Regions from separate parts of the Alteromonas nitratireducens genome, predicted to be linked through region 3. Evidence: predicted binding sites of a transcription regulator. Region 3 holds the regulator's gene; each other region holds the start of a gene.
What was found. Region 3 encodes FNR, which switches genes on or off when oxygen is low (the NO sensors DNR and NnrR bind a similar motif). Its sites were predicted from a motif close to TTGATCTAGATCAA; they were not measured.

Region 1: AB1N33_RS08535 (DUF3149 domain-containing protein) is a predicted target of FNR. The motif match lies at 5,269-5,282, and genes of this name have one in related genera.
Region 2: hemN (oxygen-independent coproporphyrinogen III oxidase) is a predicted target of FNR. The motif match lies at 2,663-2,676, and genes of this name have one in related genera.

The regions. Positions count from the first base shown of each region.
Region 1 covers NZ_JBFNPK010000007.1:123,089-133,176, reverse strand. Annotated here, with positions in the region: gene AB1N33_RS08550 (M16 family metallopeptidase) at 1-2,698, shown strand, start outside; gene gshA (glutamate--cysteine ligase) at 2,815-4,413, shown strand; gene AB1N33_RS08540 (transglycosylase SLT domain-containing protein) at 4,481-5,119, shown strand; gene AB1N33_RS08535 (DUF3149 domain-containing protein) at 5,390-5,509, shown strand; gene smrB (endonuclease SmrB) at 5,535-6,140, opposite strand; gene prmB (50S ribosomal protein L3 N(5)-glutamine methyltransferase) at 6,228-7,157, shown strand; gene aroC (chorismate synthase) at 7,175-8,272, shown strand; gene AB1N33_RS08515 (SpoVR family protein) at 8,301-9,818, opposite strand; gene AB1N33_RS08510 (YeaH/YhbH family protein) at 9,805-10,088, opposite strand, start outside.
Region 2 covers NZ_JBFNPK010000001.1:97,016-107,103, forward strand. Annotated here, with positions in the region: gene modB (molybdate ABC transporter permease subunit) at 1-271, shown strand, start outside; gene AB1N33_RS00455 (ATP-binding cassette domain-containing protein) at 250-1,227, shown strand; gene hemN (oxygen-independent coproporphyrinogen III oxidase) at 1,238-2,605, opposite strand; gene AB1N33_RS00465 (SGNH/GDSL hydrolase family protein) at 2,725-3,426, shown strand; gene AB1N33_RS00470 (TonB-dependent receptor) at 3,437-5,983, opposite strand; gene AB1N33_RS00475 (histidine phosphatase family protein) at 6,221-6,895, shown strand; gene AB1N33_RS00480 (acyl-CoA dehydrogenase family protein) at 6,907-8,133, shown strand; gene AB1N33_RS00485 (phosphotransferase family protein) at 8,133-9,161, shown strand; gene AB1N33_RS00490 (NADPH:quinone oxidoreductase family protein) at 9,187-10,088, shown strand, end outside.
Region 3 covers NZ_JBFNPK010000001.1:478,017-488,104, reverse strand. Annotated here, with positions in the region: gene AB1N33_RS02150 (LysE family translocator) at 1-562, shown strand, start outside; gene AB1N33_RS02145 (stress protein) at 624-1,361, shown strand; gene AB1N33_RS02140 (glucosaminidase domain-containing protein) at 1,354-2,145, shown strand; gene AB1N33_RS02135 (DUF2987 domain-containing protein) at 2,142-2,780, shown strand; gene rssA (patatin-like phospholipase RssA) at 2,769-3,710, opposite strand; gene ttcA (tRNA 2-thiocytidine(32) synthetase TtcA) at 3,707-4,654, opposite strand; gene uspE (universal stress protein UspE) at 4,741-5,661, opposite strand; gene fnr (fumarate/nitrate reduction transcriptional regulator Fnr) at 5,750-6,469, opposite strand; gene AB1N33_RS02110 (sulfite exporter TauE/SafE family protein) at 6,502-7,176, opposite strand; gene ccoS (cbb3-type cytochrome oxidase assembly protein CcoS) at 7,169-7,372, opposite strand; gene AB1N33_RS02100 (heavy metal translocating P-type ATPase) at 7,382-9,754, opposite strand; gene AB1N33_RS02095 (FixH family protein) at 9,754-10,088, opposite strand, start outside.

The sequences.
Region 1 (10,088 bases), on a different contig from region 3:
GATTCTCCATCAGGATAACTCCGACCCGTTGGTGCATGTCGATGTAACCTACCACGTAGGGTCTGCACGTGAAGAAACGGGGAAATCCGGCTTTGCCCATTTTTTTGAACATATGATGTTTCAGGGTTCGAAGCATGTTGCTGATGAACAGCACTTTAAAATTATTACTGAAGCCGGCGGCAGCCTCAACGGCACAACTAACACTGACCGAACCAACTACTATGAAACTGTGCCGGCCAATCAGCTTGAGAAGGTGTTGTGGCTGGAAGCCGACCGTATGGGCTTCCTGCTGGATGCGGTGACGCAGGAAAAGTTTGAGAACCAGCGGGAAACAGTGAAAAATGAGCGCGCCCAGCGAGTGGATAACCAGCCTTACGGCCTGGTTACCGAGCGCGTGGCGGAGGCACTGTATCCGCCTGGCCATCCCTATTCCTGGTCAACCATTGGCTATGTTGAAGACCTCGACCGGGTAAACGTAGACGATTTAAAAGCGTTCTTTTCACGCTGGTACGGTCCGAACAATGCGGTACTCACCATTGGCGGTGATATTGATATTGCCCTGACCAAACAGTGGGTCGAGAAGTACTTTGCCGGGATTCCGGCAGGACCTGGGGTCACGGATCCCACGCCAGCGACCGTGACGCTGAAAGAGAACCGCTACATTACACTGGAAGATAAGGTGCATCTGCCGTTACTGCAGTTCACTTTTCCCACGGTGTACGCACGTCATCCTGATGAAGCGCCGCTGGATGTGCTTGCCGATATTCTCGGCGGTGGTAAGAGTTCACTGCTGCACAAAAATCTGGTGCGCCAGGGGCTGGCCGTGCAGGCCGTGGCTTCTCACCCCTGCCGTGAACTGGCCTGTGAATTTCAGTTGGTGGCACTGGCCAATCCTGCCCGCGTGACGCGTCTGGATGCCCTCGAAAAGGCGGTACGTGCGACACTCGATGAATTTGAAACCCGCGGCGTGCTGGCTGATGATCTGGCGCGTACGAAAGCCAGTATTGAGGCCGGTACGGTTTTCGGTCTGCAGAGCGTGGCCGGAAAAGTCGCGACACTGGCGGCGAACGAGACGTTTAGTGGTACTCCGGACCTTATCGCAGAAGACCTTCGTCGCTATAACGCTGTAACGGCGGACGATGTCATGCGGGTATACCGAAAATACATCAGACAGGCTCACGCGGTAATTTTAAGTGTGGTGCCTGCCGGGCACCCGGAATACGCCGCGGCGCAACAAAATTTCATGCTGCCGGACCGCCTGAAGGACCGGATGGTGCCTGATACTGAACCGGCCTCATTCAGCGCGCGAGAGGTGACCAGCGAATTCGATCGTACGCAGGTTCCGCCCGCCGGACCGGCACCGATTGTCAGCGTACCGGATTACTGGCGGCGACAACTGGCAAATAACATCACCGTACTGGGGGTGACGAGCTCTGAGACACCGACCGTGACCTTGTCGCTGAGTATGGAAGGGGGCATGCTGCTTGACCCCAAAGGAAAGGAAGGACTGGCTTATCTGACCGCCGCCATGATGAATGAATCGACGGAAAACTATTCCGGGGAAGCGATGTCGGTTGCGCTGGCCAAACTCGGCAGCTCTGTTCAGGTAAGTGCGTCAGGCCGCTATACCCAGGTGTTTGTCTCAAGCCTGAGCAAGCATCTTGATGCTACCCTGGCTTTGCTCGAAGAGAAGCTTTTCAGGCCGGCTTTTTTAGCTGACGACTTTGCGACACTAAAAGGCCGTCTGATGCAAAGTATGCAGCAGCAACAGAAAAATCCGTCATCACTGGCGGTGCGTGCGCGGGATCTGGTGCTGTTCGGTGAGGACAACCGGGTCAGTTATCCACAGCAGGGCACGCTGGCATCGTTACAGGGGATTACCCTGGACGACGTAAAGGCGTTTTATCAGCGCTATTACAGCCCGGCCAAAGCGAATCTGGTGGCAGTCAGTGATCAGTCTCCGGAGCGGCTGGTGGCGGCGCTGGACTTCCTGTCTGAATGGCAGGGCCCCGACTATGCCTTTGCGGACTATGCGCCGTTTCCGTCGTATGACGGCCGGCGGATCATCCTGATTGACAGTCCCGGGGCCGTTCAGTCTGCGATTTATGTGGTCAGGCGGGCGTTGCCGTTTGACGCTACCGGCGACTATTTCAAAGCCAGACTGGCTAACTTCCCGTTTGGCGGCGCCTTTAACAGTCGGATAAACCTGGAACTGCGTGAAAAGCAGGGGATCACCTATGCCGCCAACAGTGCCTTTATAGGCGGTAAAACGCTGGGCTGGTTTGAGGTGGCGACGGACGTGGGTCGTGACCATACCGCTACCGCAATTCGCACGATTTTTTCTGAGCTTGAAAAGTATCAGCAGTCCGGGATGACCAGTGAAGAACTTGCGTTTATGAAAAATGCCTTCACATTAAGTGATGCGCTGGAATATGAAACACCCGGCAGTAAAGCAGGGTTCCTGCGCCAGTTACTGGCGTATGATTTGCCGGATGACTACCGGGCCAGGCAGTTGGCTCTGATCAATGAGGCCTCACTGGACAGCGTCAATGCGGTAATCAGGCAGCAGTTTGCCAGCGATAATATGCAGGTGATTGTTGTCGGGGATAAAGCGACGATCACCGGTCAGTTGAATTCGCTGGGAATTCCGGTAGAAGAACGAACGCTTCCCGATGAGCGTGTAAACACAGTAAACTGATCGACGGGTCTGATCAGTATAAACGTGTCACCCCGATGTTTGGGTGACATCATCATCTTTACAGCAACGGTGCTGATAGCCATGCCAGCTATCAGCGCGCATCATGGATTTCAACATTGACAGCACAGACAATCAGTTTTGAAGACAACATTCAGGCGCTCAGTTCTCCCGCTTTTCTTGCGACCCTGACCGGGATCCGCCGCGGGGTTGAGCGAGAGGCGCTGCGCATTAATCACAACGGAACCCTGGCGAAAACGCCACATCCGGTCGCCCTGGGATCGGCGCTTACACACGACTCTATCACTACCGACTTTTCAGAGTCTCTGCTGGAATTCATTACGCCGCCAGAACCCAACATCAACACCACGATTGAGCAACTGTTCGATATTCATAAGTTCGTCCATGACAACATTGGCGAAGAATGGCTCTGGCCAATGAGCATGCCCTGCTTCATTGAAAATGAAGACGAGATTCCGATTGCCTACTTTGGTGAGTCGAATGTCGGAAAAATGAAGCGGGTATACCGGATTGGTCTGAAAAACCGCTATGGCAGCATGATGCAGGCGATTGCCGGCGTTCATTTTAACTTCTCATTGCCGGACGCTTTCTGGTCATTGTGGGCGGCCCATCAGGGCAGCGTTCATTCGCAGGAGCAGGTATCCGCCGATTATCTGTCGCTTATCCGGAACTACCGGCGTTTTTGCTGGCTAATTCCGTATCTGTATGGTGCATCGCCTTCGTTGTGTGGTTCGTTTCTCAGGGGCAAGCCGCACTCGCTCAATTTTGAAAAAGTGGGTAAGGGCACGCTGTATCTGCCTTATGCTACTTCGCTGAGAATGAGTGATTTGGGCTATACCAGTGCCGAACAGGCGTCGCTGAAAATCTGTTATAACTCGCTGGATAATTACGTAACGCTGCTGCGCAAGGCGATGGAGACACCGTCAACCCGTTTTTCTGAATTCGCCGCCGGTGAGGAGGGAAACTATCAGCAGCTCAGTAAGAATATTCTGCAGATTGAAAACGAACTGTATTCACCTATTCGTCCAAAACAGCCGACATTATCCATGGAGAAACCCACCGACGCACTGGTCAGGCGCGGTATCAGCTACATCGAAGTCAGGGCGCTGGATGTTGATCCCTTCTCTGCCGTCGGCGTGAGTGCAGGGCAAAGCCGTTTTCTGGACGTGTTCCTGCTTGCCTGCCTGCTGATGCCCAGCGACCTGCTGGATGAAGCACAGATACGCGAAGCGGGTGAGAACCTCAGGCGTGTGGTGCTCGAAGGCCGCAAGCCAGGTCTCATCCTGGTTGATAACGGAAAAGACCGCCTGTTTTCTGACTGGGCTGAGCACCTGTTCAGCTATTTCCGTAAGGTAGCGACGTTGCTCGATAATGCACATGGCGGGCAGGCCTATTCTGATGCCGTTGAGGCAGAGTGGGCTAAAGTGGCCGACCCTGCCGTGACACCGTCAGGTAAAGTGCTTGGCCACCTGCTCGGCAATAACATGGACAACGGGGCACTTGGGTTGTCACTGGCACAACAGTATAAAAATGCGTTTGATGACTGGCATTACCAGCATCAGTCTGCAGACGACTTTGCCCTGGCGGCAGAAACATCGCTGGCGGCGCAGCGTGATGTGGAATCGCATGATGAGAAAGACTTTGATACCTTTATCAGAGCGTATTTCGCTGAGCCGCCAGCCAAAAAAAATGCCTGACCAGGCAGGTCAGGCATCAAGGGTTCCAGGGAAACACACATTACTAGAACAATTAGTTGGACACGTCATGTGGGAAAAGTTCAAAAAAAAGCGCAGATTTTTATTCGGTCTGGTTACCGCCCTGACTGTCACACTGTGTGGATGTGCCACCACGCCACCGTCTGACAGCAGTAATCTGTGCAAGATTTTTTACGAAAAGGAAGACTGGTACGATGCGGCGGCTGATGCCCGGGATAAATGGGGCGTGCCCATCCATGTGCCAATGGCCATGATGTACCAGGAAAGCTCGTTTCGTCATGATGCGCTGCCGCCTAAGGACTATGTGTTTTTTGGCCTGATCCCCTGGGGCCGGGTGAGTTCCGCTTACGGTTACTCGCAGGCAAAAACGCCGACCTGGTCTGACTATATTCGGGAAACCGGCAACAGTGGGGCTGACCGCGACGATTTTGATGATGCCATCGACTTTATGGGCTGGTTTATCTACAAAACCCATAAAATTAACGGGGTGTCGAAATGGGACGCTTACGCCCAGTATCTGAATTATCACGAAGGTTGGGGTGGCTATCGTCGCAAGACATACAACAAAAAGGCGTGGCTGAAGAAAGTCGCCGGTAAGGTCAAAGCTCGCTCGTTACGCTATGCGACACAACTAAAATCCTGCGAAGAAGACCTGTCAAAAAGCTGGTTCTGGAAGCTGTTCACCTGATAATCATCAGAAAAAAAGCACGGGGTGAATACACCCCGTGCACAGACGCAAAGCCAAGACCGTTATAAGCCTGCGTCCAACAGGCAGGTATTACAATAATCTAAATGAGAATTATTATCAAATAACTTTTTGCTAATCCCCCCGCTTTTTTGATCTGGATCAGTATTAACGACGGGCCCCGTTATAAACGTTGATTCAGATCAGTATTCCTCAGCACACAGCGCGCATACTTAGCCTGTAGACACAAAACACAGGAGACACGCTATGTTGATGAGCATGCTTTCAGATCCCGTCGTGTGGGGCTCACTGCTTGGAATTGCGATTATTGTTGGAATGATGGGGTATTACACCTATCTGTTTATGCACAACAGCGCAGACCACGACAAGTAACCGTTCCCAGCCTGGCGGCAGGAGCTTAGCGGTGCAGATCAGGCTCAGCAGTTTCAATCAGTACCAGTAACGCTCCTTGTCCGCCATACTCCAGAGGCGCCTGGTGGAAGGCCATTACGTGGGGATGCTGAACCAGATAGTGCGGTAGCGCCTGCTTGAGGATCCCTTTGCCCAGGCCATGCATCACCGACACGCAATCGATATTTTCTTTTCTTGCGGTAAACAGCAACGCGGCCAGTTCTGCTTTCGCTGCCTCCCTGGTCAGGCCGTGTAAATCAAGTACCAGCTCCGGATAATAATCACCGCGTCTGAGACGCTTCAGCGCATGGGTCGGCACGTCCTGCCGGCAGTACCTCACCGGCCCCTCTGCCGGTAACGTTGCTTCATACATGTCTGAAAAGCTGAATGTTGCGTTCAGTTGCCGATCCGACGCACGGTTAACGCTGGTACTGCGTGCCTGATGGCGCTTTTGTCTGAGCCGTTGTGATGGCGTCTGGCTGACAGTGTCCTGAGTCAGTGGTGTCACCCCAGATACAGCCTCCCGGAACAGGTCTTCAGGCCCTGTGTCGGGTAAATCCTGTGGCGGTGTCTGTGACAGCACTTTTTTCAGCTTTTTCAGATCAGACTTCATGGCAGCAAGCAGTAAATTAACCTTGGGTGCGAACGCGAACTTTGGGTATGATACCAGTTTTACCAATGCCAATGTACTGACGAGGCTATGACAGATAAATTCTACCTGCAGGAAGCGATTGATGACCTGCACACCATGCTGGATATGACACGCTGGGCAACCAGCCGGTTTAACGATGCCGCCCTGTATTTTGGCCACGGTACCGACAATGCCTGGGATGAAGCGGTCAGTCTGGTATTACAGGCGCTGCATCTGCCGCAGGACATGCCTGTACAAACCGGCGATCAGTTGTTTGCGTCGCGACTGACCCATTCTGAACGGGAGAAAATTGCGGAACTGGTGTTAAAACGGGTTCAGACCCGCATGCCGCTGCCGTACATTACCCACCAGGCGTGGTTCTGTGATTTACCCTTTTACGTTGATGAGCGGGTGTTAATACCACGCTCTCCGTTTGCCGAACTGATTAAAAAGCGCTTCACACCGCACCTGAGTAACGCACCTCAGCATGTTCTGGATATGTGTACCGGCGGAGGCTGTATTGCTATCGCGCTGGCCTATGCGTTTGATGAAGCGCAGGTAGATGCTGTGGACATCAGCCAGGACGCACTGGATGTTGCTGAAATGAATATCCAGGAACATCAGCTGAGTCACCGTGTGTACCCGATTGCTTCTGATTTATTCAGTGGTCTGGCAGGCCAGCAATATGACCTGATTGTCTCTAATCCGCCGTATGTGGATGCCCAAGACATGGCAGATTTACCGGACGAATATCACCATGAGCCTGAGCTCGCTCTTGCCGCAGGGGAGGATGGTCTGGATTTGGTTGAACAAATTCTGCGCGAGGCACCGGCGCACCTGACAGATCAGGGCTGGCTATTTGTCGAGGTTGGCAACAGTGAAGTTCACATGCAACACCGTTTCCCAGGGCTTGAGCTTGACTGGCTGGAATTCGAAAATGGTGGTCACGGTATTTTTGCTGTGTCTAAATCGGCACTTCAGTCTTATTTTTCAGCATAAAACGGTAAAACAACATTATGCCCGGTAACACATTTGGAAAAGCGTTTACGGTAACCACATTTGGTGAAAGTCATGGTATTGCCATTGGTGGCGTCGTCGATGGCTGTCCGCCAGGACTCGAACTCAGCGAGGCGGACCTGCAGGGCGATTTGGATCGCAGAAAACCCGGTACCTCACGCTACACTACCGCGCGCCGTGAAGATGATGAAGTTCAAATCCTGTCGGGCGTGTTTGAGGGAAAAACGACAGGAACGAGTATTGGCTTGCTGATAAAAAATAAGGATCAGCGCAGCCAGGATTACTCGACAATCGCAGACCGTTTCCGCCCGGGGCATGCGGACTACACGTATCAGCAAAAATACGGCGCGCGTGACTACCGTGGTGGTGGACGCTCATCTGCCCGGGAAACCGCGATCCGTGTCGCGGCCGGAGGGATTGCGAAAAAATACCTGAAGCAGACACTGGGCATTGAGATCCACGGTTACCTTTCGCAACTTGGCCCGGTCACGGTGAATACCGTGGATCATTCAGTGACCAACACCAATCCCTTCTTCTGTCCGGATCCGTCGAAACTGGACGCGCTCGATGCGTACATGCGAGAGCTGAAAAAATCCGGTGACAGTGTTGGCGCCAAAGTCTCTGTGGTGGCCACCAACATGCCGGTCGGGCTGGGTGAACCGGTTTTCGACCGCCTCGATGCGGATATCGCCTACGCCATGATGGGGATCAACGCGGTTAAAGGTGTCGAAATTGGCGACGGTTTTGATGTGGTTGAGCAAAAGGGCAGTGAGCACCGCGATGAACTGACGCCCGAAGGATTCGCCAGTAACCATGCCGGCGGGGTACTCGGCGGTATCTCCAGCGGCCAGGATCTGATTGTGCATATGGCATTAAAACCTACCTCGAGTATTTCGGTGTCAGGTAATACCATCACCACATCAGGAGAAGCGACGGATATCGTGACCAAAGGCAGGCACGACCCCTGTGTTGGGATCCGCGCCGTTCCTATCGCTGAAGCCATGCTGGCACTGGTACTGATGGATCATGTGCTGAGAAACCGGGCACAGAATGCTGGTGTGACATCTGACACGCCGGTGATTAAGGGACAGCGTTAAACCACACGCCGCACCGGCCGGTGTGGCGTTACTTTTTCTCTGGGCGACGGCACTCGGCAATCAGCTCCACCGTTTCCCCCTGCTGCTGTTCAAGCCGAACATCAAACTTCCATAAACGCTGCAGGTGCTTCATGACGTCGTCTTTGGATTCGGCCAGCGGAATGTCGTTATGGGGAATGTAACGCAGTGTCAATGCGCGGTCGCCGCGAACGTCAACGTTATAAACCTGAATGTTGGGCTCAAGATTACTCAGATTGTACTGGGCTGACAGCGTCTCCCGGATACGCCGATAGCCCTGCTCATCGTGGATAGCGCTCACGCTGACGTAGGGATTGTCACTGTCATCGTCTACCGCAAACAGCCTGAAATCACGGATGAGTTTGGGTGACAAAAACTGGCTGATGAAGCTCTCATCCTTAAAATTCTGCATTGCAAAGTGCACGGTCTCCAGCCAGTCTCGCCCGGCAATCTCTGGCATGTAGCGTTTATCTTCCTCGCTCGGATGTTCACACATACGGCGAATATCCATGAACATATTGAAGCCCAGTGCGTAAGGATTGATGCCCGAGTAATACGGGCTGTTATAGTCCGGCTGCATCACCACGCTGGAGTGGCTGTGCAGAAACTCCAGCATAAACCGGTCGGTCAGTTTGCCTTCATCGTAGAGCTGGTTGAGTATGTTGTAGTGCCAGAAGCAGGCCCAGCCCTCATTCATGACCTGTGTCTGTTTTTGCGGGTAGAAATACTGGGATACCTTGCGGACGATGCGAACAATTTCGCGTTGCCATGGTTCAAGCAGCGGTGCATTTTTTTCGATGAAGTAAAGCAGGTTTTCCTGTGGCTCAGACGGAAACCGCCGCTCTGCCGGGGAGTTTGATGCCGCAGAATGCGGCAGGGTACGCCAGAGATCATTGACCTGTGACTGCAGATATTGCTCGCGTTCTTTCTGGCGCGACTTTTCTTCTTCCAGCGACAGTTTTTGCGGCCGTTTATAGCGGTCCACGCCATAATTCATCAGGGCGTGACAGGAATCCAGTACGTCCTCCACGTCCTCCACACCGTATTTCTGCTCGCAGCGGGCAATATAGTTTTTCGCGAAGACCAGGTAATCGATGATGGAGTCGGCATCAGTCCAGGTTTTGAACAGATAGTTACCTTTGAAAAAGGAATTGTGTCCATAACAGGCATGGGCCATGACCAGTGCCTGCATGGTGACCGTGTTCTCTTCCATCAGGTAGGCAATACACGGGTTGGAGTTGATAACGATTTCATAGGCCAGGCCCATGTGGCCGCGCTTGTACTGTTGCTCTGTCTGAATAAACTTTTTGCCAAATGACCAGTGGGTATAGTGTATCGGCATGCCAATACTGGCGTAGGCATCCATCATCTGCTCCGCCGTAATGACCTCGATCTGGTTGGGATAAGTATCCAGTTGAAAATGCCGTGCCACCCGATCAATTTCTGCTTCGTAGTCGGCCAGCAGGTCAAACGTCCAGTCCGGCCCGTCGTTAAGGCAGCCGTTGTCGGCTTTTTTACGCGCTGGCATGGCGACCTCCCTGAGCGTCGGTGTGGCCGGACTTTTTAAACAGCTCGCGAAAAACCGGATAAATATCGCTGACCTGCTGTATATGACTGACCACAAAATTGGGGTGTGTTTCAGCCACTGAGGCGTATTCGCGCCACAGACTCTGGTGTTGCCGTTCAGTAATCTCAATATAGGCAAAATAACGTGTCACCGGCAGCAGTCGCTTCAACAGAATGTCACGGCACTGCGGCGAGTCGTCTGCCCAGTTGTCGCCATCTGACGCCTGCGCCG
Region 2 (10,088 bases), 380 kb from region 3:
GTTGCCCTTAATCAGACCGCAGCTGGTGACGGCAGCTGGCCTGAGTTTTGCGCACACCGTAGGTGAGTTTGGTGTGGTACTGATGATTGGCGGCAATATTCCGGGCCAGACACGGGTCCTCTCTGTTGCCCTGTTTGACCACGTAGAGGCCCTTAACTATGCCGAAGCGCACTGGCTTGCCGGTGGTCTGCTGGTGTTTTCTGCGCTCATGCTCACGGTACTTTACCGGTTTAACCGACAAGGAACGCCATGGACTTTACCGTCGCGTTAAACGACCGTCAGCGCCCAACACTGGCGGTTCGTGCATCACTCAGTAACGACACGGTGCTGGCCGGTCTGACCGGTGTATCCGGTGCAGGCAAAACAACCTTACTGCGTGCACTCGCCGGACTTGAGCCTAGGGCACAGGTCACAGCAAGCTGGCGGATAGCGGGTGAGCTCAGGGTAGGGATGGTCTTTCAGCAGCCTGCATTGTTTCCGCATCTCAACGTCAGCGGTAACCTTAAGCTGGCGCAACACTATGCCGGCAGGGACGTAGACGCGCAACGGATTGTGTCGCTTTGTTGCTGTGCTCACTTGTTGGACAAACCTTGCCAGGCCTTATCCGGCGGAGAAGCGCAACGTGTTGCGCTGGCCCGTGCACTGATAAATCACCCCGATATTCTGCTGCTTGATGAGGCGTTCAGTGCCATTGATATTGCAACTCGCCGCCAAATTCTCGATGCGTTGTACCATTATCTCGACGAACACAGCATAACTGCCATCACGGTGTCGCATGATACCGATGAGCTGGCACTGTATACCGATGAGGTGTTCGTGCTTGACGATGGGCAATTACATCGCAGTGATGCAGGCGGTGCCCGGGCGCAGGACTTTGCGGTACTTGAGGGTGAGCCGCTTGCGCCCGATCCCCGTTACCCCTACCACCGGCTCAGCGTGGAAGGGCATACGCTGTATACCCGTCAGGATGTGATGCGGCACGGGAGACGGCGAATGCTGGTGGCGGCCCGGCGCGTGAGTCTGGATACCGGAAGTGAGGCCCGGTCATCGCAGGTCAACGCCCTGCGCTGTCAGGTGGCCTCGATGCAACCTGGCCTGGACGGGGAAGTCTGTGTGAGGCTTCGCTGTGGTACAAATCAGCTGTGCGCCATCATCAGTCAGTTGTCTGTCGATCGGCTTGCCCTGCATCCGGGGATGACAGTGATGGCGCGGTTTAAGCTCTGCTAAGCCTGCAGACTTAAATTACCCGCGAATAGCGTGTGACATGCTGATGCTGGTTGAGATAGGCATCAAACGTCATGGCAATAATTCGAATAAATAACCGGGCTTTTTCCTCGACAACAATGCGCTGCTCGTCAAAATGCAGTACCTCGTCTTTGACAAAGGGTGCAAGCTGTTCCAGTTCGTCACGGAAATACGCTGAAAAATCGATGCCATAGCGGCCCTCAATGTCACTGAAGTCCACCGTCAGGTTGCACATTAGTGCCATGATCACATCGCGGCGAATCAGATCATCCTGGCTCAGGCAAATGCCTTTCTCGGTTAATTGACCCTGTTCGTCGAGTATGCGGTAGTAGGTATTCAGATCTTTCGGGTTTTGCCCGTAAGTATTACCCATCGCGCTGATTGCGGTAACACCAAGCCCCAGTAAATCAAGTTCGGCGCCGGTCGTATACCCCTGAAAATTACGGTGCAGCTGACCTGCCTGTCTGGCTTTGGCAAGATCATCGTCGGGCAGGGCAAAATGGTCCATGCCGACCATGATGTAGCCATAGTCGGTCAGACTTTCAATGGCCTGTTTCATCAGCGCCAGCTTGTCAGCCGGGCCGGGTAACCATTCATCACGAATTTTACGCTGTGCGGCAAAACGTGACGGCAGATGGGCGTAACTGAATAATGAAACTCGATCCGGTGTCATGGCTTTTGTCGCGCTCAGCGTCTGCCTGAAGGTCTCAGGCGTCTGGTGGGGCAGCCCATAAATCAGGTCAATGTTGATGGAAGAGAACCCCAGTAGTCTGGCGTGGTCAATGAGTGCCGCAATATGCGCTGTACTCTGGACACGGTTGATCGCTTGCTGTACCTGATAATCCACATCCTGAACCCCTATCGACAGACGATTGTAGCCCAGCGCAAAAAGATGGCTCAGGTCGGCTTTCTCAAACCGGCGGGGATCGATTTCAACTGACATTTGCGGTTTGCGGGCTACGCTGAAATGACTGAACAGCATGTCACGCAGTCGCGTATGCTGGGCTTGCGTGAGGAAACTGGGTGAGCCGCCACCAAGGTGGATTTCACGCACGGTTTTGTTCTTAAATGCCGGAGCTCGTCGCTGAATTTCTATTTCAAGATAATCCAGATACCGGTCGGCTTTGTCCTGGTGACGGGTAATGATTTTACTGCATCCGCAGTAATAGCAAAGGCTATGACAAAACGGAATATGGATATACAGTGAAAGATCCCGCGCACTGGTAGCGGCCGCGTCAGCCAGTAACGTTGCCGGAATATTGTCGGAAAATGCCGGTGCGGTTGGGTAAGAGGTGTATCTTGGGCCGCTGATGTTGTATTTATTCAGCAGCAGGGGATCAAACAGGTCTGTGGTGGTCATAGCGATACTCATTTTCCGTTAACAGACGCAGGGTATCGCAGCGTGCGAGGGCTTTGTTTGATCTCGTTCAAAGTAATAGGATTTTGGTTGCCTGCCGCCAGATTTAACAGGAGAGCAAAGTGAACAGAGTGTGGCTGCCCTTGTTGGCGCCGGTGATGCTTTATCAGGGCCGCAGGGTAAGACAGCGCACCCCGGTGTTACCTGAAGCCGGGGGCGCGCGAAGTGGCATTTGCGGTCGCGGTGAGACCAGACACCTTTGGGTTGTCGGCGATTCCGCAGCCGCCGGTGTTGGCGTTGCATTACAGAAGGAAGCGCTGACGGTACGACTGGCTGAACGTCTCGCTGACACCCATACCGTGCACTGGCAGTGCCATGCCAAAACCGGGCTGACGCTGAACGACACGGTGGCACTGCTTGATAGCATGGATGCGCAGCGGGTAGATACGCTGGTGGTGTCGGCCGGCGTGAATGATGTTGTGCACATGCGTTCTCGTCGGCGCTGGAGTAAGGCGCTCGAACAACTTGCCGGTCTCAGCCGGGAGAAATTTGGCGTCAGCCAGCTGGTGGTATGTGCGATTCCGCCAATGGAAGCCTTTCCGGCGCTACCCTGGCCACTGTCTGCCATCATGGGCGCGCGGGCCAGGCGACTGAACCGTCTGACCCGGCGTCGTGCTGACGCCCTGGGCTTCTTATTTCATGATGCCCGAATCGATGTCACGGGCGAGCTGATGGCCAGCGATGGATTTCATCCAGGCCCGAAAGGCTACCAGCAATGGGCCAGTTCACTGGCCCAAAGGTTAGCAGGTACAGCGCAAACCTGAATACGCTGCGTCAGAAATGATGGCGCAGACTGATGCCGTAACTGGCAGGCTGGCCGGGATACGCCATAATTTTGCCCGTCTGTACCGGCACGTCGAAACCACTGCGGGCCACATAGTCTTCATCGAAAACATTCCTGCCCCAAATAATGAGATCGGTCTCTCCGCCTGGCAGGGTAAACAGCCAGCGCACATTCATCAGGGTGTGTGACGATACTTTTTTTAGTGGATCATTACTGTCATCAATGTACAGATCGCCAACATACTGGTAATCCACACTCAGTGTGCTGTCGATATCTCCTAACCGGATAAACTGGCTGAGCGTGAGGTTCAGCGTGTTGTCAGGCTCGAAGCCAACACGATCGCCGCCACGTGAACAGTATGGCAGATCGGGTGCCTGTCGACCGGGATCATCCACGCCGGTGTGCCACGGTGTACTGACCCAGCACGGTCCTTTCTCGAAGCGATCAAACCTGGCCAGCGTGCGCGCGCCCGCCAGCGTGAGCTGGGTGTTTTCCAGCGGGAACCAGGTCATTTCAATTTCCAGTCCGTCAACACTGATACTGCCGGCATTTTGCAGGTTAAAGCCTGTGCCGGTGAAAGTTGATGCCTGGAAGTCGTTGACGTTGGTGGTGTAAATAGCGACGTTGGTGCGCAAATTCAGATCGCGCCAGTCGCGCTTGAGTCCGAACTCCAGCGTGCGTGCAGTCTCTGCGTCAAACACCGGATCCAGCGAGGGTAAGATCCTGTCGGTATTGATGCCGCCAGCCTTAAAGCCGGTGGCAAATGAGGCATACCACAGGGTGTCCGCATCGCTCTGATAACTGAGTTTAACCGTGCCGGTGACCTGATCATCATCCAAAGAGGCCTGCATATCCGGCCGGGGTAACACGGCAGCACTTTGCAGTAAAAAGAACCCCCAGCCAGGCTGCTGGAATGGCGCAATCGCGCCAAGTGCATCGCCCGGCAGCGGCTGTCCTGAACCCAGTGCCACAGCCAGCGCATTCAGTGCGCTGCCGGCGGCAAACGGGTCGGGCCACAGCGAGGGGGACTGAGGCAGACCGTCAATGCCAGGTCCTTGTTCTGTGTAGTGGCCCAGCAACGACTTTTCTTCTCTTGTGTAACGCAGGCCGGTGGTCAGTGTGAGTGCCGGTGTGATGTGCCACTGGGTCTGGGCAAACAGCGCAATACTGTCCTGTTCCTGATAGGCCGTGTGCGCGAACGCGGTATCTGCCGGCGCCGGGCTGGCAACCGGGGCAAGCAACCCACCGGTCAGGGCGCTTAGCGTATTAATGCCGTCCAGCAGTGGTGACAGGGCCTGAGTTGATGCCGCAAAAAAAGCCGGAAATTGCGCCTGTGTGGTGGTATCAAACTGCAGATTCAGATTCTGACTGAACCAGTAGGCACCAAAAATGCCTGACAACGTCGCGTTGCGGTAGTGCAGTTGCAGTTCCTGAGAAAACGCTTGTTGATCAGCGTCATTGGTCGCGGTCAGCAAACTGGCGTTGCTGAAATCTGTATCGACGCTGTCATAGGAGTCGAGGGCGCGAAACGCGGTGATACTGGTCACTGACCACTGATCGTTGAGGCGAACATCAAGCTGCGCAGAGAGTCCCTTGTCAGTCATTTTTGATACCGGCGGCACTGACAATGCCGTGGTGTAATCGAAAAAGTCGTCGCGGGTGAATAAACTGGCATTGAATGGCGGTTGCATTAACAGTGCGTCGGTGCCGAATTTCCCGTCGACAGCGATCGCCTGATGGTTATCCTGCCAGGTGAGTGCGCCACAGCAGCGCTCATCCAGTTCACTGTAATCCGCAATGACGCGCAGCGAGACGGCGTCGGTTGGCGTATATCTGGCCTGCAGGCGAACGCCGGAACGATTGCGATTGTTCAGGCTTTGCTGGTTCTGGTCGTCGTCAATAAAACCGTCCCGATGAGTACTGAATCCACTGGCGCGAAACGACAGCACATCCTCTATGGCGGTGACTGTCGCACCAGCAGAAACTCTTACCAGGTTGTCGTTACCCAGGGTCAGCTCGGCATAGCCATCGCGCTGACCATGTTCGGGCTGACGCGTGATAATGCTGATCGCACCGGCGGGCGTATTTTTACCAAACAGGGTTCCCTGTGGGCCGCGCAGAATTTCCACCCGGGCCATATCTGCCAGGTCATTAACCAGTGCATTCTGGCGTGAACGGTATACGCCATCCACATACATGCCCACCGATGACTCAAAACCGAAATTCTGGGAGGAGGTGCCAATACCCCTGACCGAAAAGCTGGAGTTGGTGGCGCTCTGGCTCTGAAACGCAGCGAAACCGGGAACAAAGTTCTGGATATCAAACATGTCCAGCGACACCGTCTCTGCCAGATCGTCGCCGGACAGCGCGGTCACCGCGACCGGAATTTCCTGAATTGACTGTTCGGTTTTCTGGGCGCTGACAATGATACGTTCAAGCTGAGCATCATCAGCCAGCGCAGACGGCGTAATTAGCGCTGTAGCGACGCTGGCGGCAATGCCCGATAGTGCAATTGAAGTGTGATAACGTCTAATCATGGTATTGATTTTTATTGTTTTATTCGTCCCTGGTGACCATCGATTGTGACACCAATCCGAGCCTAAGTGTAGCCTGTCCCCGGGATTTTTCACGGTGTCGGCAGCAAAGCTATGCGTAGCATGCCCTGTGGTCCGCCATAGCTTTCTCTGATTACCGTTTATTCATATTAATAATTAAACTTATACAGCGCGATTATCTACTCTTTCACATTAACTTAACAACTATGAAGAGACGCAATGACAGAGTTTTATCTTGTCCGCCATGGACAGGCATCGTTTGGAAAAGCGAATTACGATGCGTTGAGTGAGCTTGGTCACCGACAGGCGGCGTTTCTTGGCGAATACTTCAGTCAGCGGCAACTGGCGTTCGACCGCTTGTTTGCCGGTAACCTGGTGAGGCACAGCGAGACCGTGGCAGGGATCCGCAGTGCCTGTCATGGTCTGCCGGATGATGAAATACTGCCGTCGCTGAATGAATTTGAATTTATGGCGGTGGTCGATGCCTATCTGCAGGCAAACCCTGACGCCAAACCTGAATCAACGGCCTCGGCGCAGGTGTACTACCGAATCCTCAAACAGGCGATGCTGGCGTGGTCTCGCAACGAACTGGATGAGCGCCAGCTACCCGAGACCTGGCTACAGTTTGAGCAGCGGGTGGGTGATGCGCTGAGCGACATTATTGCAACCCAGGCCCGACGCGTGCTGGTTGTCAGTTCAGGCGGGGTTATTGCAATGATGCTCAGACATATCCTGGGGTACGACGCATCCCGGGTGATTAACGTTAACCTTCAGATTAAAAATGCCAGCTTTTCACAATGCCTGGCTACCCGGAGCGGCTTATACATGAGCAGCTTTAACAACATTCCACATCTGGATTTACCAGAGCGGCAACACGCTATTACCTATAGCTGAGAGAGAATGCTATGCACTTTGAATATAACGAAAAAACGCAAACGTTACTGGCAGCCCTTGAGCGCTTCATGGAAGAGGAAGTGTACCCGATTGAGAAGCAATATATTGAGGCTGTCGAGCACGGTGAGCACCGCTGGCGTACACCGGCAATGATGCAGGCGCTCAAGCAAAAAGCGCGTGACGCCGGACTGTGGAATCTGTTTTTACCAAAAGAATATGAGCCATACGGCGCAGGTCTGACAAACCTCGAATATGCGCCTTTGTGTGAGGTCATGGGGCGGGTCCCGTTCAGTGCAGAAATCTTTAACTGCAGTGCCCCTGACACCGGCAATATGGAGGTGCTGGCAAAGTACGGCACCGAAGAACACAAAGCACAGTGGCTGATACCGCTGCTGAATGGTGAGATCCGTTCAGCCTTTGCGATGACAGAACCGGCAGTTGCTTCCAGTGATGCCACAAATATTGAAACCGCCATTGTCAGAGATGGCGATGAGTATGTGATCAATGGACGCAAGTGGTATACCAGCGGCGCGATGAATGAAAACTGCCGCATCATGATTGTGATGGGGAAAACCGACCCATCGGCGGCTCGCCATCAGCAACAATCGCAAATACTGGTACCCATGAATACGCCGGGAGTTACCGTCGTGCGGCCTATGGCGGCGATGGGCTATTACGACGAGCCGGTTGGTCACGCGGAAGTGTTGTTTGAGAACGTCCGGGTTCCGGCGTCGAATTTGTTGCTTGGTGAAGGGCGCGGTTTTGAAATTGCGCAGGGCCGACTGGGACCAGGTCGTATTCACCACTGCATGCGCCTTATCGGCTGTGCGCAGCGTGCTCTCGATCTGGCCTGTCAGCGTGTCGCCGAGCGCGAGGCATTTGGCAAACCGCTGGCTGCGCAACAGTCAGTCAGGGAAAGTATCGCGACGATGTACTGTGAGATTGAACAGGCTCGTCTGCTGACCCTCAAAGCTGCTGACAAAATGGACCGGTATGGCAACAAAGTGTCACGCGACCTTATCGCCGCAATTAAAATTGTTGCACCGCAAATGGCCTGTAAGGTTATTGACGAGGCGATTCAGATGCACGGTGCCTGCGGCACCAGTCAGGATACCCCCCTGTCAGCAATGTATGCGTATGCCCGCACCGTCCGTCTGGCCGACGGGCCTGACCAGGTTCACATGATGCAACTGGGCAAAAACCTGATTGCAGAGAAGCACGCCGCGGGAGGGAAGTAGTGAGTACACAAACACTGGATGTCGCTGCCGTTAATACCTATGTGCAGTCACATTGCCCTGAAATCGGTCAGGTGACCGGTGCGGAAAAGTTTAGTGGTGGCCAGTCCAACCCCACATTTTTGCTTAATACCGACAGCGGTCGCGTGGTGTTACGTCGCCAGCCGCCAGGAAAACTACTTAAATCTGCGCATGCCGTAGACCGTGAATACCGTGTCATGGCAGCGCTTGCCGACACCGACGTACCTGTGCCAAATGTGCTTCACCTGTGTACGGATACTGAGGTAATTGGCAGTATGTTTTACCTGATGCAGTTCGTCGAAGGTAAGATTTACTGGAACAGTGCACTGCCTGAGGCGTCTTCACCGGGCGTCAGGACGCATATGTACGACGAGATGAATCGCGTTCTGGCGGCGCTGCACAGTGTCGACATTGAAAAAGCGGGGCTGAGTGATTACGGCAAGCCGGGGAATTATTTCGCTCGTCAGCTGAGTCGCTGGACCACACAGTACCGCGCGTCGGAACTGGAGAAAATCGAAGAAGTGGAATCGTTGATCAGCTTCCTCGAATCCAACCTGCCGGATGATGACGGTCAGGTGTCACTGGTGCACGGTGATTTCAGGCTCGACAATATGATGTTCAGCCGCGACAACACATCGCCTTCTATCATTGCTGTCCTCGACTGGGAGCTGTCGACGCTGGGACATCCGTTTGCGGACCTGGCCTATCAGTGCATGCAACTGAGACTGCCAGCGGACCTTAAGCTGGCTCCCGGACTGGGCGGGCTTGACCGGGCATTGCTGGGTATACCCAGTGAGCAGGCTTATGTTGAGGCCTATTGTGAGCGCAGAAATATTGGTGAGATTACCCACTGGAACTTTTACCTGGCATTCAGTTTTTTCCGTCTGGCCGCGATTTTACAGGGTGTGGTAAAACGTGCTCACGATGGTAACGCCTCCAGCGCCCAGGCCAGTCAGTTGGGTAGTATGGTTAAACCCCTCGCAGCTATGGCGAATACGCTGATTAAATAGTGGCAGCAACGTGTAAGGAGTAAACATGAAAGCAATTGTATGTGAAGAATTCGGACCCATTGAGCAGCTGCGCTATACCGATGTGGCGGATGCCGTTGCCGGTAAAGGTCAGGTCGTGATAAACGTAGAGGCCGCTGGCGTTAACTTTCCCGACGGCCTGCTGGTGCAGGGGCTATACCAGTTACAGCCGGAGTTTCCTTTTGTGCCGGGCACAGAAGTCGCCGGAACCGTGGCTGAAGTAGGCGAGGGCGTGAGTCACCTGACACCCGGACAGCGGGTCATTGCCATCAGCAACCTGGGTGGCTATGCAGAAAAAGTTTGCGTGCCGGCGATGCAGGTAATGCCATTACCTGATCCTATTCCTACGCAGGAGGCGGCGGCGCTGGTGACAGCACACGCTACCGCGCATCACGCTCTGAAACAGCGTGCGCAGATCCAGCCGGGTGAAACACTGGTTGTCACCGGCGCTGCGGGTGGTACGGGGCTGGCTGCAGTGCAGATTGGTAAAGCGCTCGGCGCCCGGGTGATTGCCGTATGTTCAACCGAGGAAAAGCTGGCACTGGCAAAAGCGAATGGCGCAGATGTACTGATTAACTACAAGGAACACGATCTGAAAGAGACGCTCAAAGACGTCACGGACGGTAAGGGGGCCGATGTGGTGTATGAGTGTGTGGGCGGCGATACTTTTCATGCATGCAGTCGCAGTATGGCGTGGGGAGGCCGGTTACTGGTCGTCGGCTTTGCCAGCGGAGATATTCCAAAATTTCCGGTCAACCTGGCACTGGTGAAAGGCTATTCTCTGGTCGGCGTATTCTGGGGCGTATTTACGCAGAAACAGCCTAAGGTGTTTGCGCAAAATATGCAGGAACTGCTGAGCTGGTATGTTGAAGGAAAAGTCAAAGTGGTGGTGGATGAAGCCTTGCCGCT
Region 3 (10,088 bases):
ACCGGACTTCGCGATTGTTGTCAGAAACAGTATTGCGTATGGGCGCCGGATTGCAATGTATACCAGCCTTGGTATTGGCGTTGCGATATTGCTCCATGTTGGTTATTCCCTGGTTGGTCTTAGTATGCTGATTGCAACCACGCCGTGGCTGTATGCATTATTCAGTTATGCCGCTGCCGCTTACCTTATTTACCTCGCCTGGGGCGCATTAAGAAGCGGCCCCGGTGCGGGTAAAATCACGGGGCTAAAGCAGGTAAGCAGTTTCATGACGGCCAGTAAGGCGTTTGGCGTAGGGTTTCTGACTAATGGACTAAACCCAAAGGCCACGCTGTTTTTCCTGTCATTGTTTACTGCCATTATCGACGTAAACACGCCGTTTACCGTCAAACTTGGTTATGGCATTTATCTTTCCGCAGCCACTGGCTTATGGTTTTGTTTTCTGTCGTACCTGCTCAGTACCAGTAAGGTGGCAGATCTTATCGGCAGCAAGGGATACTGGCTTGACAGGCTGATGGGCGTGTTGCTTATCGGACTCGCCGCCAAGCTGGTGTTGTCATCATAGCTGAAGCCGGTACGACTTTTCGGTATACTCCCGCCAAACCGTTTACTCACCAGGGGTATGTGTGAATAACAACGAAAATGAACACCACGACACGCGTATGACGCGTGCGCTCAACGGTGAATACCCGTTCGATGTATTTGCCCTTTTAAAGCGGGCGAACAGCGTTGTGAAACAGCATTTCGGCGCGCTATTTCAGGCCTGTGTGGTCCTGTTTGTCGCGGTCATTGTGTTGAGCGTATTGCTGGTTTTTGGTTTTGATATTACCTCACCGGATGCCATCACGCCGGGACAGCGCACGATGATGGAAGTACTCAGTATTCTGGTAATTTCGCCGCTTCAGGCCGGGTTATATATGATGGGGGTCAATGCAGCCCGGGGACAGCCGGTAACAACCTTCGATATATTTCATTATCTTGGCAGCGTGCTGGTTATTTCTGTTACACAGCTTATTATTTCTATTACCACCCAGCTTGGACTGGCACTTTTCATTTTCCCCGGGGTCTATGTGTGGACAGCCACACTGTTTGCGCTGATGCTGGTCGCGGATAAGCGTCTGACGCCTTTTCAGGCCATTTTACTGTCAGCCAGAATGGTCAACGTATACCTGGGGAAAATGCTGTTACTGGCGGTGCTGTTTTTTGTTTTATTTGGTACTGGCCTGTTAAGCTTTGGTGTCACATTGATTTGGGTTGTGCCGCTGTATTTCTGCACACTGGGCATGTTGTACAACGATCTGTTCAGTACGCAGGACGTACCCAGCGAAACCGCAGTAACAGATGAGTCGAAATTCGATGCATAAACGGGAAACCATCAAAATAGTCTTAATTACACTGGGCGTACTCGCCGTTATTGTGATTAATGCGTGGATCCTGACTACCCGAGAGCCCGATATTCTTGATGTGCCGGAAACGGAAGTGGCGCGCCAACCGGTACCCGACTTTACGGCGTACAGTAACGTAAAAGAAAAGAAAGTGGCTTTTTTTTCCTACCTGAAACCGGAAGTAGACAGACAAAACGCGTATCTGTTGTCACTTCGTCATTATATTCAGACGCTACTGAGAAAAGTGCTGGCCGACGAAGCGCTCGATGAGGAAGACAAAGCGCGTATTGACTGGCTGATTGAAGAGTACCGGATTGATCCGGAGCAGGAGACCAAAGCCCGTATTCTGTCGTTGCTAGAAAAAGTCGACGTACTGCCGGCAGAACTTGTGCTTGCTCAGGCTGCGAATGAGTCTGCATGGGGCACCAGTCGGTTTGCACGCGAGGGTTACAATTTTTTTGGCCTGTGGTGCTTTAAGAAAGGCTGTGGTTTTGTTCCTGCGCGGCGTAATGAAGACGCTAACCATGAAGTGGCGAAATTCGACAGTTTGTCACGAGCCACTTACACGTACATGCGTAATCTGAATCGCCACGACGCGTATAAAGAACTACGTAAAATACGCAGTCGGTTACGCGCCAATCAAATTCCAATCAGTGGCGTTGCGCTTGCCGAAGGGCTGATTAATTACTCCGAGCGTGGCGCTGCCTACGTTGAGGAGTTACAGAATATGATCAGATTTAATGAGGAGTATCTGAGCGAATGAAAAACGGTTTACTGGGGTTAGTCTTTCTTGGGTTGTCCGGGCTGGCATCTGCTGACGTGATCCATGTTGAATACAGCCGATTCTACAGTCATGTCAAAAAGCTTGATGATGAGGACACTAACGCGCTCCAGTTTGCGTTTGGCTTTATCCATGTCAATGAAGGACGGCTGTGCAACATTGCGCGTGCCGACATTATTACTGATAAGAAGGTGATCCCGCTGAATGTAACACCCGAACAGCGCTTTACGGTGCCGGATGAAAAGGCATTGAAAATGGCTAACGCGATGGTGGAAGTGGAGCTGGATGACGCTGCTAATCAGTGTGACATGTCAGTGCAACTGGAAACCCGGCCTGATTACCTGAAAACCCGTTACACTCAGGATGAACTGGTATTCCTGCTCGATCAGTACCGGGCATTTTTTAATGAAATGGGCAGTTTTCTGTCTTTCATGATGCCTTCAGTACAGGGGCTCATGATACATTTCAGCGATAAAGAACTGGACGCAACACTTCAGGGGGGGCCGGCGATCACCAATGGTATGCTGGTTCTTGATGAAGAATGGATTGAAACAAACCGCGGTCTGTCGTTACCGGCTACACCACTTCGCATTACTGCCAAGGCATCAAGGAACTGATGCCTCGGGCAGCGTATCGGCCTCTTCATCAGGCGGATTAAGCACTAGCTGGTAGCGTATTTGCGCTGCCAGACGTTCAACCGTTTGCTCACCTTTCAGACACAACTCTTCAGCCCGGTGAAATTCCATCAGGCCGACATCGGTGAGTTGCGGTTCGATCAGTACATCCGGCGGATCGCCAGCCAGTCGTGAGCGTGTAACCCGAGCCTGCAAAATTTCCAGCGAGCTGCTCATGACGCTCAGGATCCCCGGCGGTGATACCTTGTTTGGCTTTGTATCCGGTGAAAACCACTGGCGAACCACATTCTGGCTCTTGGTAAAAAAGTCATCGGTTTTGCGCTGGATTTCTTCATGCTCCATACGCAGTTTCTCCAGGCGTTGCGGACGAAAATCTGCGTTAAGATTTACTGCAATCACAAAGTCAGCGCCTAACTGACGACACAAATTTACCGGTACCGGGTTTACCACAGCGCCATCTACCAGCCAGCGGTCTTCATTGGCGACCGGGCTGAACAGTGCCGGTATCGCACAGGATGCCTGGATACAGTCACCTACGGGCCCCGAATTAAAAATGACCTCGCGTCCTGAATATAAATCAGTAGCAACGACTGCAAATGGCTTTTCCATTTCTTCGAAGGTGGGGGCACACAAATCGTTTGCCAGCTTGTTGAAGACCTTCTGTCCACTGGCTATTCCGCCACGGCGAATACCCACGCCCATGAGCGACAGCACCTGCCATTCAGTCAGTGAGCACGCCCAGGTACGCAATTCGTCAAGCTTTCCGCTGGCATACGCTGCGCCGACATAGGCGCCGATTGAGCTGCCTGCCACTACATCAATCTGTACACCCATCTTTTCGAGTGCCTGAATAATACCGATATGCGTCCATCCACGCGCGGCTCCCGCGCCGAGCGCCAATCCTATTTTCATTTGCCGGGCTCCATAATATTCACAACCTGTATTTCTGTATCGTCACTTGCCGGGGAGGGATCAGAAAAGGTAACAGGATCAAACCCGATATCGCCGTCGTCGACCGGGCTACCGGTAGCTTTAATGCCTTTGAAGTCATATAACTTACTGTCAACCAAATGTGAGGGGGCGACATTCTGCAATGCTCTGAACATCGACTCAATGCGACCCGGGAAACGACGATTCCAGTCCTGAAGCATCATTTTTATGTTCTGGCGCTGCAGGTTTTCCTGTGAACCACACAGGTTACAGGGAATAATCGGGAAACCGGCTGCCTCTGAATAACGCTGAATATCGCGCTCACTGCAATATGCGAGTGGCCGGATAACAATGTGGTGACCGTCATCACTTACCAGCTTCGGTGGCATAGATTTCAGTTTCCCACCATGAAACATATTCAGGAAAAAGGTTTCCAGCATGTCATCGCGATGATGGCCCAGAGCAATCTTGGTGGCCCCGATTTCTTTTGCTGTCCGGTATAAAATGCCACGGCGTAAACGCGAGCACAGCGAGCAGGTTGTCTTACCCTCCGGAATTTTCTCTTTCACGATGGAGTAGGTGTCTTCTTCGACAATCAGATACTCAACGCCCAGTGATTCCAGATATTCAGGTAATACATGCTCCGGGAAGCCCGGCTGCTTCTGGTCAAGGTTGACCGCTACGATATCAAAATGTATCGGGGCAATCTTGCGAAGAAAAAGCAGAATATCCAGCATGGTATAACTGTCTTTTCCGCCAGACAGACACACCATGACTTTATCCTGATCTTCAATCATGCCAAAGTCGTCAATCGCTTTGCCTACGTTGCGGCGAAGACGCTTTTGCAGCTTGTTAAAGCTGTATTGTTGTTTCGATTGTGAGCGGGCGTCTGCGGCGGTGTCTTTAGGCTGTGCATCTGCGGTCATATCGGGGCTTACCTGTTACTACAAAATAGCCGACATTATAACGAAGCGTAGCCAGCGCTGCTATCCACGCCAGAAAAATTAACCGCTCAGCTTATGGGGCTTTTAAAACCTTCCGGTTTGAGCGCCAGCACATCGCACTTCAGTCCGTCAATGACGTGCTCCGCCGTATTTCCAATCAGTGCAGCGGATAAGCCCACCCGGCCAACGGTACCGATAATAACCAGTTCGGCGTCAAGTTCTCTGGCCAGCATTGGAATAACGCGCTCAGGTAAGCCTTCTTTTACGTAACAGCGGTCGGAATCAATACTGTACTTACCGGCGTGTCTGGCCATTTCTTCTTCATGGTGCGTTTTCACCGCATTGTTATAGGTATCAGGATCAAATTCTGGTACCTCAATGGCAATATTCAGTGGTGTGGCAGGAAAGCAATTGACCAGATTCACATGCCCGCTAAGTAACGTGGCATAGTCTGTCGCCGTCTGGGTAATGCGATCATTCAGCTGGCGATGTTCATCATCCTCGGTCCCCACATTCACCGCAGCGATAATATTTCCATCTGCTGGCCAGTCGTGCTCTTTTACCAGCAGTACCGGAGAAGGGCACTTTCTTAACAAATGCCAGTCGGTAGGGGTGAAAATAACCGAGCTCAGATCATTATGGGGCTTGGTGGCTTTAATCACTAAATCAGCGTTGTGCCGGGCTGCATAGGTGATAACGGCTTCATACGCGCGATTATTCCATTCAACCACAATATTGATGTCCTGATGCCCCTGATTGTCGAGTTGCTGTCGTAACCAGGCCGCTCTGTCGTCGATGACGGCTTTGCGCATAGCATCGCGTTCAGACTGACTCAGCATCGTGGTCATATCATAAGAGAAGTCGTAAACGACAAGCATGGCTGTGACGGTTGCCTGGGTTTTTCTGGCAATCTCCAACGCCCGGGAGAGCGCCGGTTGTGTCTCACGGTCGGCTTCAATAACAGCCAGAAGGTGCTTATAACGTATCATCCCCGTACTCCCTTAATCACAGTATTCCATTTTAGTGTAATACGTTACGCAGACTTTGCCTGTTGTTCTGGATCAACAAGCGGCGTACTTACACGGCCACGTAACTAAGTTTTTCATCCATTTTTTCAGTATCGAGGATGGTAATGAGCTTGCCTTCTACTTTAATGACGCCTTCTTTCTGGAACCGGGTGAGTAAACGGCTGATGGTTTCGATGGTCAGGCCCAGATAGTTGCCAATTTCATTGCGGGTCATGCTCAGGTGAAACTGTTTTCCTGAAAAGCCCCGCGCCTCAAAACGTTCTGACAACTGTGCAATGAAATACATCAGGCGTTCTTCCGCCGAGCGCTTATTCAACAGCATCATCATATCGTGATCCTGTTTAATTTCTGCGCTCATAAAGCTCATGATCTGATGTCTCAGCTTAGGGAGCTGCATCGAAATCTGGTCAAGGGTTTCGTAAGGAAGCTCACAGACCATTGCAGTTTCCAGCGCCTGGGTATAACTCTGATGCTTATTTTCCCGCAGCGCATCAAAGCCAATAATGTCGCCGGGGAAATGAAAACCGGTAATCTGTTCTTCACCGTCTTTGTTCGTCACGAACGACTTGAAGGAGCCTGAGCGAACGGCATACAGTGACTTAAATGGTGCGCCGGTGTGAACCAGCGTGTCATGTTTATGCAGTGGACGCTTTCTTTCGATAATGTCATCCAGTGATTCAATTTCAGTTTTGTTTAACGCAACCGGTAAACAAAGATGACTGAAACTGCAGTTCTGACAGTGAATTGAAAAGTTGCTTCCATTGCTCATGATTATTGCCTGTTATCCCGCTCGGTGAGTCGTTAGTTTATGGTGATACTATGTATTAACCGGTAGATCAAGAAAAACGAATATATTAACAGCCCGCTTGCGATGAATTGCCTGACACGCGGCTTCCTGAACTGTTTAAAAAGATAGTCAGCCCCGCTGCCAACTGCAAGCAGGGTAGGTAATGTGCCCAGTCCAAAACAAAACATGATAAAGGCGCCTTGTCCGGCCTGCTGACTGGTCAGCGACCACGTCAGCGTCGAATAAACAAGACCACAGGGCAGCCATCCCCAAATCAGTCCGTACGGCAGGGCGGCAAGCGGCGACCTGAAGGGTAAAAAGCGTTTAGACAGGGGCTGAATCAGCCGCCAGACGGCATTGCCTGCTTTTTCCAGATATGCCAGCCCTCGCCACCATTGCCCCAGATACAGCGCAAGCGCCACCAGCATAAGCGCACTTAACCAGGCCAGCACCTGTCCAAGTGCCGGCAATACTGCGGCCGACATTTGTCCCACGCCGCCTGCGAGGGCACCAGCCAGTGTGTAGCTAATGATACGGCCGAGATTATAGGCCAGCATATAAGGAAATGGACGACGCCGCGCCGGGACGGCCTGTTGTAACGCAGTAACAATGCCACCACACATACCGATGCAATGCACACCGCCGGCGAGTCCGATTAACAATGCAGATAAGCCTGTCAGCTCAGTCACGCCGTTTTTCCTGCGCAGCTTTGCGCTCTTCTGCCAGTTTCTTATCTTCCGGTGACAAGTCGTCATCAAACAGAATACTGTACCCCTGACGATCGAGATCGTCGAACTGATTTGATCGTACTGCCCAGAAGAAGATGACTACCGCAACGGCAACAATGATGATGGCGATGGGAATAAGCACATAAATAATACTCACGGCAGGTCCTCAGCGTAGCAGTCGCGTTGAATTGGTTACCACAATGATACTGCTCAGGGACATACCTACAACAGCCATCCACGGACTTAGCAGGCCAGACACGGCGAACGGCAGAATCAGCGCGTTGTAGCCCAGTGCCCACAGCATGTTCTGGCGAATTGTCCGTTTAGTTTTTTGTGCAATAGTGAGCAGATCGGCAATACAAAGCAGGCTGTCACCAAGCAAAATAACATCCGCGGCCGTTTTCGCCACATCTGTCGCGTTACCCACGGCGACAGAGACATCGGCACTGGCAAGCACCGGTGCATCATTAATTCCGTCGCCCAGCATCATGACCCGCTCACCGGCTTGTTGCAACTGATGGACTTCGTCATATTTCTGCCTGGGCGACAGCGTGCCTTTGGCATAGCTGATCGGCAACACGGCGGCGATATTGTCCACGTTTTGCTGACTGTCGCCACTAAGCAAAATGAGCTTTTTCTGACTCAGCTGTTTTACGGCGGCCTCGGCATCATGGCGTAGTGTATCACTCAACCGATAGGCCGCTAACACGGTTTCACCACATGTCAGTACTACATTGGGGGTGAAGGGGAGTGAGGGCAGTGTAACACCGGCAAAGGAAGGTGATCCCAGTTTGTAGTTACTGCCGTTGATGGTGCCTTCTACGCCACCACCGGGTGTTACCGAAAAATCGGACAGTGCGTGTAGCGGCGCGTCAGGGAATGCACGGGCTATCGGATGCTCAGAGCGCGACTCGAGCGTGGCGGTAATTCGGCTCACATCGTCTGCAGAGAGGGTGTTACCAGTCCACTGGTCAACAATGCTGAATTCGCCGTTGGTCAGTGTGCCGGTTTTATCCAGTGCAATCGTGGAAATACCGGTAAGTTGCTCAAGGACATCGGCCCGTTTTAATAAAATGCCCTGCTTATTCAGGCGCGCGACAGCGCAGGTTAGTGCCGAAGGCGTTGCGAGACCGAGCGCACAGGGACAGGTCGCCACCAGTACAGAAATCGTTATCCAGAATGCCTCGTCACTGCCCTGAAACGACCAGTAGGCAAAGGTGAGGGCAGAAATAAGCAGCACACCGGTAACAAAATAACGTGAGAACGTATCGGCGATCTGGGCGATTTTGGGCTTACTTGCCATCGCCTGCGCCTGCAGTCGTACGATTTGGTTAACCAGGGCATGTTTTAAGGTACGTGTAACCGTGACCGTCAAAGCGCCTGACTGATTCACCGTCCCGCCAAATACCTGACTGCCAGGCTGCTTCTCAACCGGTAGAAACTCACCGGTCAGCATCGACTCATCAACCGCCGATTGCCCATGACTGACGATACCGTCTATCGGGATGGTGTCGCCCGGCCTGACCAGCACGCGTTCGTCTTTTTTTAGCTGTTTAGCCAGACAGGTTGTGACCGTGCCATGGTCATCCAGACGGTTAGCGGAGACTGGAATAAAATGCGTCATGTTGGCGGAGATTTGTGCAGCGCGGTGACGGCTCCTGTGCTCCAGAAAACGGCTGAGCAGCAGCAGAAAAATAAACATGCAGATAGATTCAAAATACACGTCGCCACGCTCCAGCAGCGTAGACTTAATACCTGCGATATAGGTGCCAAATACGGCCAGCGTAACCGGTACATCCATATTCACAGTGCGGGCCGACAGGGCTTTCATCGCCCCAAGATAAAATGTGCTGCCGGAATACAGTACAACAGGGGTGGTCAGCACCAGCGCTACCCAGTAAAAGTATCGGCGGGTCTGCTCGTCAATATTGCCAAACCAGTCAAAATACAGCCCCGCCATCAGCATCATAACCTGCATGGTCATCAGGCCGGCCAGGCCCAATCGCTTTAAATACGATTTTTGCTCCCGGCGATACGCGGCTTCATGCTGATCTGGCTGAAAAGGCGCACCCTGATATCCAATCTGTTGCAGTGCCCCGAGAATTTTACTGAGAGTCGTTTGCTCCGGATCCCAGCTGATCAGCGCCCGGCGTTCCTGAACATTAACCGCGATCTGCCGGATACCGGGAAATTTTGCCAGTTGCTTTTCAATCAGCCAGCCACACGCGGCGCAGGTAATGCCTTCGATGGTAAGCTGAACCTGTTTATGCTTTCCTTCATCAAAAACAAACTCCTCCTGAAGCTCAGGCTGGTCATATACGTTAAGTTTGTCCTGAATTTCGGAGGGTAAGACATCGCCCTGTTTTGCCGGGGCAGTTCTGAACCGATAGTAATCTTCCAGGCCATTAGCAACAATCGCCTCGGTTACCGCCTGGCAACCGGGGCAACAGAACTGTCGCCTGGCACCCAGTACCATGGCGTCATATTGATGGTCCGGATCGTTCGGCAGACCACAGTGGTAACAGGTTTGTTCAGACATCAGGGGTTAAACTTCATCACACCGGAATAGGGCAGGCTGACGGTTTTTTGGATTTTCCAGCTGTCGTCCACGGGCGTCAGGGTTATTTGCCATTTACCGCCCAGGTCTTGTTCACTAAAGCCCCGGTAAATCCCTGCCGCATCCCGACTCAGCAGCACCGATGTGTCTTTATCTTCCAGTGTCGTGTGGTAAAAGGCGAGTTTCAGCGCAGTCCCTTCCTGCGGGATCCCTGAGTGGAATTTCAGCGAGATAGCGCCATTTTCAATGGTTAAATCCGTGGTGATGTTTTTCCTCTTGGCCGCTGCAATTTTATCCAGGCTGAGGTTAATGGCCT